3 linked regions of the Microbaculum marinisediminis genome follow. The protein of the gene in region 1 binds, or shares a complex with, the protein of each later gene. Links are inferred from orthologs where the notes say so. Each region holds a gene or a part of one and is shown on either strand. Other genes may lie near its edges. The genes, in order: MUB46_RS14860, eno and pnp.

Evidence for each region.
Region 2: the proteins of MUB46_RS14860 (region 1) and eno are in contact, whole or in part, in a solved structure (PDB 2FYM), measured with the Escherichia coli proteins. The link is inferred for Microbaculum marinisediminis from one-to-one orthologs.
Region 3: the proteins of MUB46_RS14860 (region 1) and pnp are in contact, whole or in part, in a cryo-EM structure (PDB 9QH0), measured with the Escherichia coli proteins. The link is inferred for Microbaculum marinisediminis from one-to-one orthologs.

The regions. Positions count from the first base shown.
Region 1 is NZ_JALIDZ010000006.1:238,890-242,364, forward strand. Bases 33-3,356 are described here. They hold MUB46_RS14860 (Rne/Rng family ribonuclease), read right to left. Parts: upstream 2,981-3,356; coding sequence 233-2,980; downstream 33-232. Other genes in these bases: MUB46_RS14855 (pyridoxal phosphate-dependent aminotransferase), read left to right, coding at 33-201. Outside these bases: more of MUB46_RS14855, read left to right, coding at 1-32. UniProt on the Escherichia coli protein: Endoribonuclease that plays a central role in RNA processing and decay. Required for the maturation of 5S and 16S rRNAs and the majority of tRNAs. Also involved in the degradation of most mRNAs.
Region 2 is NZ_JALIDZ010000012.1:3,714-6,677, forward strand. What follows is about bases 152-2,964. They hold eno (phosphopyruvate hydratase), read right to left. Parts: upstream 2,291-2,964; coding sequence 1,013-2,290; downstream 152-1,012. Other genes in these bases: pdhA (pyruvate dehydrogenase (acetyl-transferring) E1 component subunit alpha), read right to left, coding at 152-285; MUB46_RS20975 (FtsB family cell division protein), read right to left, coding at 455-769; kdsA (3-deoxy-8-phosphooctulonate synthase), read right to left, coding at 2,624-2,964. Also shown: more of pdhA, read right to left, coding at 1-151. UniProt on the Escherichia coli protein: Catalyzes the reversible conversion of 2-phosphoglycerate (2-PG) into phosphoenolpyruvate (PEP). It is essential for the degradation of carbohydrates via glycolysis.
Region 3 is NZ_JALIDZ010000004.1:168,860-171,947, reverse strand. The notes cover bases 67-3,003. They hold pnp (polyribonucleotide nucleotidyltransferase), read left to right. Parts: upstream 67-437; coding sequence 438-2,570; downstream 2,571-3,003. Other genes in these bases: MUB46_RS09680 (GGDEF domain-containing protein), read left to right, coding at 2,764-3,003; rpsO (30S ribosomal protein S15), read left to right, coding at 67-271. Outside these bases: more of rpsO, read left to right, coding at 2-66; more of MUB46_RS09680, read left to right, coding at 3,004-3,088. UniProt on the Escherichia coli protein: Involved in mRNA degradation. Catalyzes the phosphorolysis of single-stranded polyribonucleotides processively in the 3'- to 5'-direction. Also involved, along with RNase II, in tRNA processing.

The sequences.
Region 1 (3,475 bases):
GCCTATGTCGATGTCGGGCGGTTCACCAACGATTCGGGCGAGTTCGCCGACCGGATGCTGCGGGAAGCCGGTGTCGCCACGACGCCCGGGCTCGACTTCGATCCGGTTCGTGGCAATCGATATCTAAGGATATCCTTTGCCGGCCCGACCGCAGAGATAGAGGAGGCGGTCGCCAGCCTCGACAGGTGGCTGAAGCGCTAGCGGCAGCCCGCGCTTCAGCCAATCCTCTCGATCAGTCGCCGAACAGGCTGCGGCGCTGCCACCAGCCCTTGCGCGGCTCGCTCGGCACGGCGCCTTCCGACACCGGCTCCTTGGGCGGCTCGGGCTTTGCCGCCGGTTCGGGCGCGGCCATCGGAACAGGCTCCGGCTCCGCTTCGGCGGCGGGCTCTTCCGGCTGCGTCGGGGGGACGTCCTCGATGGGCTGTTCAGTCCCCTCGGTACTTTCCGCAGCGGCTTCCGCCTCGCCGGACATTTCCGGCTCAGGGGCCGATGCCGGCTCTGCGGCCGATTCGGGCGCCTCGGCAGGTGCCTCGGCTGCCTCGACGACCTCCACCGGCGCGGCTGCCTTTCGGCGGGACCGGCGCGGCTTCTTCGGCTTTTCTTCGGCGGCGGGTTCTTCGGTCGATTCCGGCGCGGCTTCAGCGGCCTTGCCGGCTTCCTGAGGCGCAACGTCCTCCTGAGCCGAGGTTTCCGGAGCCGCGGTTTCTTGGGGCTGGGTTTCCTGGGGCTCGATGTCCCGCGATACGGCTTCCGGTGCAGGGGCTTCAAGCTGCGGCGTCTCGCCGGTCGCGGTTACCCCGCCGTCTTCCGTTGCCTCACTGTCTTCCGCTATCCCCGAGCTTTCCGCGGTCTCGGTGGCTTCTCCGCTCTCGGCGGCTTCCGCCTCGGCCGTGGCCTCTACGGTCTCGCCGCGATGTCGCCTGCCGCCGCGACGGCCGCGCCGCCGCCGCCGTCCACCGGACGACGCCGCTTCACCGTCCGCCATCTCGACATCTGGCTGCTCGCCGGTGCCCGGCACGGCTTCCGTCTCCTCGGACGTTTCGCCGGCGCTGGTATCGGCCTCCGCCGACGTGTCGCCACCGCCGCGCCGCCGGCGGCGTCTGCGCCTGCGCCGACCACCATCCTCGTCGCGCGCCTCACGAGCCTCACGGGATTCCTCGGTGTCCGCCTCAGCGGCGCTTTCCTCTTCCTCGGGTTCCACCGAGACCGGCCTGACGACCGCTTCCCGTTCGGTGGGACGCGCCGGCTCGCCCTTCTCAAGTTCGAAGGACGAGGCGCCGACGGTTTCGTCGGACCCGATCGTAATGATGACGCCGAACCGCTCTTCGAGCTCTCGCAGGTGAGCGCGCTTGTTGTTGAGCACGTAGAGGGCGACTTCCGAGCGGGTGCGCAGAGTGAGGTCGGTCGGCTTGCCCTTGAGCAGTTCCGTCTCGATCCCGCGCAGCAGGTTCAGGGCCACCGATTCCACGGAGCGGATGTAGCCCGTGCCCTCGCAGTGCGGGCAGTGCTGCATGGTGGATTCGAGCACCCCGGCGCGGATGCGCTGCCGCGACATCTCAAGAAGGCCGAAATGGCTGATCCTGCCGACCTGGATGCGGGCGCGATCGTGGCGCAGCGCGTCCTTGAGACGCCGTTCCACCGACCGGTTGTTGCGCTTCTCCTCCATGTCGATGAAGTCGATGACGATGAGGCCGGCGAGATCGCGTAGCCGCAGCTGGCGTGCCACCTCGTCGGCGGCTTCCAGGTTCGTCTTCAGCGCAGTGTCCTCGATATTGTGCTCGCGGGTCGACCGCCCCGAGTTCACGTCGATGGAGACCAGCGCCTCGGTCTGGTTGAGGATGATGTAGCCGCCGGACTTGAGCGTCACGCGCGGGCTGATCATCGCATCGAGCTGTGCTTCGATCCTGTTCTTGGTGAAGATCGGCTCGGGGTCGCGATAGGGCTGGATGTTCTTGGCATGGCTCGGCATGAGCATGCGCATGAAATCCTTGGCCTCGCGATAGGCCTCGTCGCCGGCGACCAGAACCTGGTCGATGTCCTTGGTGTAGAGATCGCGAATCGCCCGCTTCACCAGGCTGCCTTCCTCGTAAACGAGGGTCGGCGCCACGGATTTCAGCGTCAGCTCGCGAACGTTCTCCCAGAGCCTGAGCAGATACTCGAAGTCGCGCTTGATCTCCGCCTTGGTGCGCGATGCGCCGGCGGTGCGCAGGATGACGCCCATCCCCTCCGGCACGTCGAGCTCGCCGACGATGCCCTTGAGCCGCTTGCGGTCCGAGGCGTTGACAATCTTGCGGGAAATGCCGCCGCCGCGCGCCGTATTCGGCATCAGCACCGAATAGCGGCCGGCCAGCGACAGATAGGTGGTCAGTGCGGCGCCCTTGTTGCCACGCTCTTCCTTGACGACTTGAACGAGCAGGATCTGCCGCTTCTTGATGACTTCCTGAATCTTATAGGAGCGCCGCGGCCTGGACTTGCGGGCAGGCACTTCCTCGAGGGCGTCATCACCGCCGACCGATTCGACGGAGTCGTCGCCCGAGCCGGAGACGTCCTCGACAGTGTCGCCGGGCCGATCCTCGCCGGAGTCCGCATCGCCGTCGGCCTCGGCTTCCGGGGCGGAATCCGACACGGCGGCGTCCGAATCTGCGGACGACTGTTCGTCTGTGTCGTCGTCGGACTCGCCGAGGGTCTTTTCGTCCTCCTCTTCCGCCGCGAGCAGGGCCTGCCGGTCGGCAAAGGGGATCTGGTAGTAATCCGGATGGATTTCGCTGAAGGCGAGGAAGCCGTGCCGGTTGCCGCCGTAATCGACAAAGGCGGCCTGGAGCGATGGCTCTACGCGGGTGACTTTCGCCAGGTAGATGTTTCCGCGAAGCTGGCGCCGCGCAGCGGCCTCGAAGTCGAACTCCTCGACCTTTCCTTCGCGTAGAACGACGACCCGGGTTTCCTCCGGATGCGCCGCATCGATAAGCATCTTGGTGGGCATGTTCTCAACTCTGAATCGCAAGATTCCACGCGCGTCATCGCCGCCAACCTTGCTGGGGCAGGCGGGCGCGCCGGATCTGCTGGGTGTGTTCCCGGCCCGAAGGCCTGAAGGGAATCTGGGAAGAGGATGATGGGGTTTCGGGCCTTACCGGCCGGCTCAAAATGCAGTGCGCCCTGAGACGCATTGCTGGCCGGTGGCTCTCCAAAACCATACATCCGTAACACTCACTTTCCTGCCGGCAAGGCCGGCGGAGGGTCAGAAATCGGGCGAAACGAACTGTTCGATGCCGCCCTTTGCTGCCGCGAATTGGGTGCGCGGCGGTTGATTCGACCTCTGGCTTATGTCGGAGCGCGGCTTCAACGGGACGTCCCTGATTCGGCGAAATGCCCGGGTTGTCCGGCGGAACCTTCGGTCCTCTGCGGCCTGTCTCAGGGGGCCGCCTTGCGCTCAAGGCCAGAGACGCGAATTCGAAACCTGCCCGTTATTAATGTGTCG
Region 2 (2,964 bases), on another replicon or contig:
CATCTGCATGCCGACGACGACGGCTTCCTGGCCGATGTAGAGATGGCAGAAACCGCCGATAAGCCCCATCCCGTACATCTGCCCGGCCTTCTCCTCGAAGCGCCGGATCAGCAGCATCTCGCGATAGGCTTCGAGCTCCTGTTCCCTGGTGAAATCGGAAGCAGGACTGCCACGAAGCGACGTCTTCGTCCCAGCGCGAGATTTCGCCTTCGCGGCCGGCTTCGATCGAGACCGGGGTTTCGCCGCCGCCGTGCGACGGGAGTCGGATTTGGCGCGAGCCGCCATGCGGGTCCTCCCTGGATGCCCAGTTGTTGCGCAAGAGGTATCGTACCCGCGATCGAAAAACCAGTGACAGAGAAAAATTATCTAATAATACAACCTATTGATAAATATAGAAAAACAGGTTTTTAACCGAAAAACGGTTAAACTAGGGGTGACCGCTGCGGAACCCCGCTTAGCGTTGCCCGCGCATGATCACAATATCGTTGGGATGGGCGACGTTGAGCAGGACGCGCGCCCGCTCTTCCAGCATATCCGGATCGAGGCTTTCGGGCCGCAGCAGCGCCACATGCTGCTCCAGGGACTCCCGTTCCCGGCGCAGATCGGCAAGCTCCTGTTCCAGCTCCGCGACCTCGGCGCGAAGCTGCTGCGAGGCATAGAAGCCGCGCGCGCCGGTAAGGCCGTGATAGACGAAATAGCCGATCACGGCGGCGCCGATTACGGGAATGAGAATTCCGGCCGTCGAGGAACGGACGGTACGCCTCGCCATGGCAAAAGCCTCCACAGGGATTACGGACGGTATCGTCGGCCAATCCCGTTAAGGCTCGATTAACTCTGCCGGCGCGCCATGGCGATTGCAGTGGACGGGCGCCGACGGCCGCAGGCCGCGCCGGTTCCGGTGTCCCGGACATCGCCGGGGGCGTCCCGGACATGGTCGGGGAACTCCAGGCCCCCTTACGGGATTGCCGGGCCTGCGGCCCGGCAATCAAGTCGTGTCGGAGGAGCGGCGCTCCTAGAACGCCTTCAACGCGGCCCGGCCGGCATAGAGCGCGGTCACGCCGAGCTCTTCCTCGATCCGCAGGAGCTGGTTGTACTTCGCCAGCCGGTCGGACCGGGCGAGCGAGCCGGTCTTGATCTGTCCGCAATTGGTGGCGACGGCGAGATCGGCGATGGTCGAATCCTCGGTCTCGCCGGAGCGGTGCGACATCACCGCGCGATAGCCGGCCCGATGCGCCATGTCGACGGCTTCCAGCGTCTCGGTCAGCGAGCCGATCTGGTTGACCTTCACCAGGATCGCGTTGGCGACGCCTTCCTCGATGCCGCGCGACAGACGCTCGGTGTTGGTGACGAACAGGTCGTCGCCGACGAGCTGGCAGCGATCGCCGATCGTCTCGGTCAGCATCTTCCAGCCGCGCCAGTCGTCCTCGTCCATGCCGTCCTCGATCGAGACGATCGGATAGGCGTCCACCAGCTCCGCCAGGTAGGCGACCATGTGCTCGGGATCGAGCACCTTGCCCTCGCCCTTCAGCTGATAGCGGCCGTTCTCGAAGAACTCGGTGGAGGCAACGTCGAGCGCCAGAACCACATCCTCGCCCGGCTTGTAGCCCGCCGTCTCGACCGACTTCATGATGAAGTCGAGCGCCTCTCGGGCAGAGCTCAGGTTCGGGGCGAAGCCGCCCTCGTCGCCGACATTGGTATTGTGGCCCGCGGCCTTCAGGCCGCTCTTGAGCGTGTGGAACACCTCCGCGCCCATGCGCAGGCCCTCGGCGAACGTCTCCGCGCCGACCGGCATGATCATGAATTCCTGGATGTCGATCGGGTTGTCGGCATGCGCGCCGCCATTGACGATGTTCATCATCGGAACCGGCAGTACACGCGCGTTGACGCCGCCGACATAGCGATACAGCGGCAGCCCCACCGCGTCGGCCGCGGCCCGCGCGACAGCCAGGGAGACGCCGAGGATGGCGTTGGCGCCGAGCCGCTTCTTGTTGGGGGTGCCGTCGAGTTCATTCAGAACGGCGTCGATCTGGACCTGTTCTTCCGCGTCCATCCCCGCCAGCGTGTCGAAGATCTCGCCGTTGACCGCGTCCACGGCCTGGGTCACGCCCTTGCCGAGATAGCGCTCGCCGCCGTCGCGCAGCTCGACCGCCTCGTGCGCGCCGGTCGAGGCGCCGGAAGGCACCGCGGCGCGGCCGATCGTCCCGTCCTCCAGAACCACGTCGACTTCCACGGTCGGATTGCCGCGGCTGTCGAGGATCTCGCGGCCGACGATGTCGATAATGGCGGTCATTTTCGTCCTTTCCGGTGCTTACAGCATGCGTTCAGGGGCTAATAGCCGAGCCGCCTGCCACAGGAAAGGGCCATTGGCGCGAAAACCGCCACGTGCGCCCGTGTCCCGCGTGCCGCGGCCCTTCTTCGAAGTGCGCGCCCGAAGGCTTTGCCGCCATGACCGACACCGACCCGCAGCTCGGTCGCGACGGTCCCGCTCCCGACCTCCCCCCGAAGCGGCGGTGCTCGACCGCGTGCCCGCCCCGCACCCCGACTACGTGCTCCGGCAGACGGGAGCGGCTCCGACAGGCCTGCGGGGCCCGGATCGGGGCGTGGCGCCGTACAGGGGGCGCGGCTAGAGCCGGACCGGCCGCCCCTTCGCCACCGTATCGAACGCCATCAGCGTCTCAACCAGCGCCGGCAGATCCTTCATCGCGATCATGTTCGGGCCATCCGACGGCGCCTTGTCGGGATCCGGATGGGTCTCGATGAAGACGCCGGCGACCCCGACGGCGACCGCGGCGCGCGCCAGCACCGGCACGAACTCCCGCTGGCCGCCCGAAGACGTCCCCTGCCCGCCCGGCTGCTGCACCGAATGGGTGGCATCGAAAATCACCGGCGCGCCGAGGCCCGCCAGGATCGGGAGCGACCGCATGTCGGAGACCAGCGTGTTGTAGCCGAAGCTCGCGCCACGCT
Region 3 (3,088 bases), on another replicon or contig:
TATGTCGATTACTGCCGAACGCAAGCAGGAACTGATCAAGGAATACGCCAAGGGCTCCGCCGACACCGGCTCGCCCGAGGTCCAGGTTGCGATCCTCACGGAGCGCATTTCCAACCTGACCGAGCATTTCAAGACGCACAAGAAGGACAACCATTCCCGGCGCGGGCTCCTGAAGCTCGTTTCGCAGCGCCGCCGGCTCCTCGACTACGTGAAGGCGAAGGACGAGGCACGCTATCGGGAACTCATCGAGCGTCTCGGCATCCGCCGCTGACGTTCTTTTTCGCGGCGGCTTCAGGCCGCCGCGCACCACCCCGGAGGCTTGGTGGCCATGGGGAGGATAGCCGGACGCTTCACCTCCGGACGTTTTCGGGCACGAAGCGCCTCGCCATCTTGCCCATGGCTCGCCCTGCATCCCACGAGCCATGAGGCACATAGGTATGTTTGATATCCATCGCGAAGAAATTGAATGGGGCGGCCGCACGCTGGTCCTGGAGACCGGCAAGATGGCCCGTCAGGCCGACGGCGCGGTTTTCGCCAAGTATGGCGACACCACCGTACTCGCCACGGTCGTCGCCGCCAAGGAGCCCAAGCCCGGCATCGACTTCCTGCCGCTGACCGTCCACTACCAGGAAAAGTACTACGCGGCCGGCAAGATCCCTGGCGGCTACTTCAAGCGCGAAGGTCGCCCGACCGAGAAGGAGACACTGGTCTCCCGCCTGATCGACCGGCCGATCCGCCCGCTGTTCGTCGAAGGCTTCCGTTGTGACACCCAGGTCATCGCGACCGTCCTGTCGCACGACCTCGAGAACGATCCCGACATGGTGGCGATGGTTGCTGCCTCTGCCGCCCTGACGCTGTCGGGCGCTCCGTTCATGGGCCCGATCGGCGCGGCCCGCGTCGGCTACATCAACGGCGAGTACGTTCTCAACCCTCAGCTCGACGAGATGCCGGAATCGACGCTCGATCTGGTCGTGGCCGGTACCGGCGACGCCGTTCTGATGGTCGAGTCCGAGGCCCAGGAACTGCCCGAGGACGTCATGCTCGGCGCCGTCATGCACGGCCACAAGGGCTTCCAGCCCGTGATCGAGGCAATCATCCGCCTCGCCGAGCGCGCCGCCAAGGAGCCGCGCGACTTCGCCGCCGCCGATCATTCCGACCTCGAGGCGAAGGTCGCCGAGATCGCTGGCCAGGGCCTCAGCGCCGCCTACAAGATCGCGGCCAAAACCGAGCGCCAGGACGCCGTGGCCGCCGTCAAGGACATGGTCATGGCGACGCTCTGCCCCGATGACGCCGCCGACGGCGAGGGCCATGACAAGCAGAAGGTCGCCGACGTCTTCAAGAAGCTCGAGAAGAAGATCGTGCGCGGCTCGATCATCGAGACGAGCCATCGCATCGACGGCCGCGACCTGAAGACGGTTCGCCCCATCGTCGCCGAGGTCGGCCTGTTGCCGCGCACCCACGGCTCGGCGCTGTTCACTCGCGGTGAGACCCAGGCTCTGGTTGTCGCCACGCTCGGCACGGGCGAGGACGAGCAGTTCGTCGACTCGCTGTCCGGCACCTACAAGGAGCGGTTCCTGCTCCACTACAACTTCCCGCCCTACTCGGTCGGCGAGACCGGCCGCATGGGCGGCGCCGGCCGCCGCGAGATCGGCCACGGCAAGCTCGCCTGGCGGGCGATCCATCCGATCCTGCCGGACCATACCGAGTTCCCCTACACCCTGCGCGCCGTCTCGGAGATCACCGAGTCGAACGGCTCGTCCTCCATGGCCACCGTCTGCGGCACCTCGCTGGCGCTGATGGACGCCGGCGTTCCGCTCAAGCGGCCGGTCGCCGGTATCGCTATGGGCCTGATCCTCGAGGAAGGCGGCCGTTACGCGGTCCTGTCCGATATTCTCGGCGACGAGGATCATCTCGGCGACATGGACTTCAAGGTGGCCGGCACCGACGCGGGCATCACCTCGCTGCAGATGGACATCAAGATCGCCGGCATCACCGAGGAGATCATGCAGGTCGCCCTCGACCAGGCCAAGGGTGGCCGCATGCACATCCTCGGCGAGATGTCGAAGGCCATCACCCAGGCGCGGCCGGAGCTCGGTGAGCACGCCCCGCGCATCGAGGTCATCACCATCCCCGTCGACAAGATCCGCGACGTGATCGGCTCCGGCGGCAAGGTGATCCGTGAGATCGTCGAGAAGACCGGCGCCAAGATCAATGTCGAGGACGACGGCACCATCAAGGTCGCCTCGGCCGACGCCAAGGCCATCAAGGCAGCGCTCGACTGGATCAAGTCGATCGTGGCCGAGCCGGAAGTCGGCGCCATCTATCGCGGCAAGGTCGTGAAGGTCGTCGACTTCGGCGCCTTCGTGAACTTCTTCGGTCCGCGCGACGGCCTCGTCCACATCTCCCAGCTCTCCAAGGGCCGTCCGGAGAAGGTCACGGACGTGGTCAAGGAAGGCGACGAGGTCTACGTCAAGCTGGTCGGCCTCGACGAGCGCGGCAAGGTCCGCCTGTCGATGAAGGTCGTCAATCAGGAAACCGGCGAAGAGGACGATGCGGGCCAGGCGGCCTGATCTCCGACCCTCGGATTACTGCTTGGAACGGCCCTGTGGATAACCACGGGGCCGTTTCTTTTTAAGCCGGCTCAATCGGTTGGCGTCTTCCATAAAAATCTCGGCAATTTCTTCAGAACCCCGAAACGGCTCGCACCATTAGGTTGTGACGATCGCCGCGATGTTCGCGTGGTCTGTTTGCGAGGGGATTGCGATGCCTGCGTCGCAACTGGGTGCTGACCGGAATGGCCCGCGCGAATTGGGATTCTACCGGTTTCTGAACAGCCTCTCCTGGCCTGGAACCTATCTCGGCCGGCTGCTGCTCGTCTGTGCGGTCGCGCTGAGCGTGCCGCTGTTCGCGAGTCTCGGTCTGGTTGCATATCTGGACGACCGGCCGATCGAAACGCCGACCATCTTCGCCGCCGCGCTTGTCGGCGACGCCGTCGGCATCGGCCTCATGTTCCTCGGCCTGCGACTGGCCCTGAAGCCGGTGCGTCTGTCGCTCGACGCGTTGAACGCCTATCGCCGCGATCGGTGCC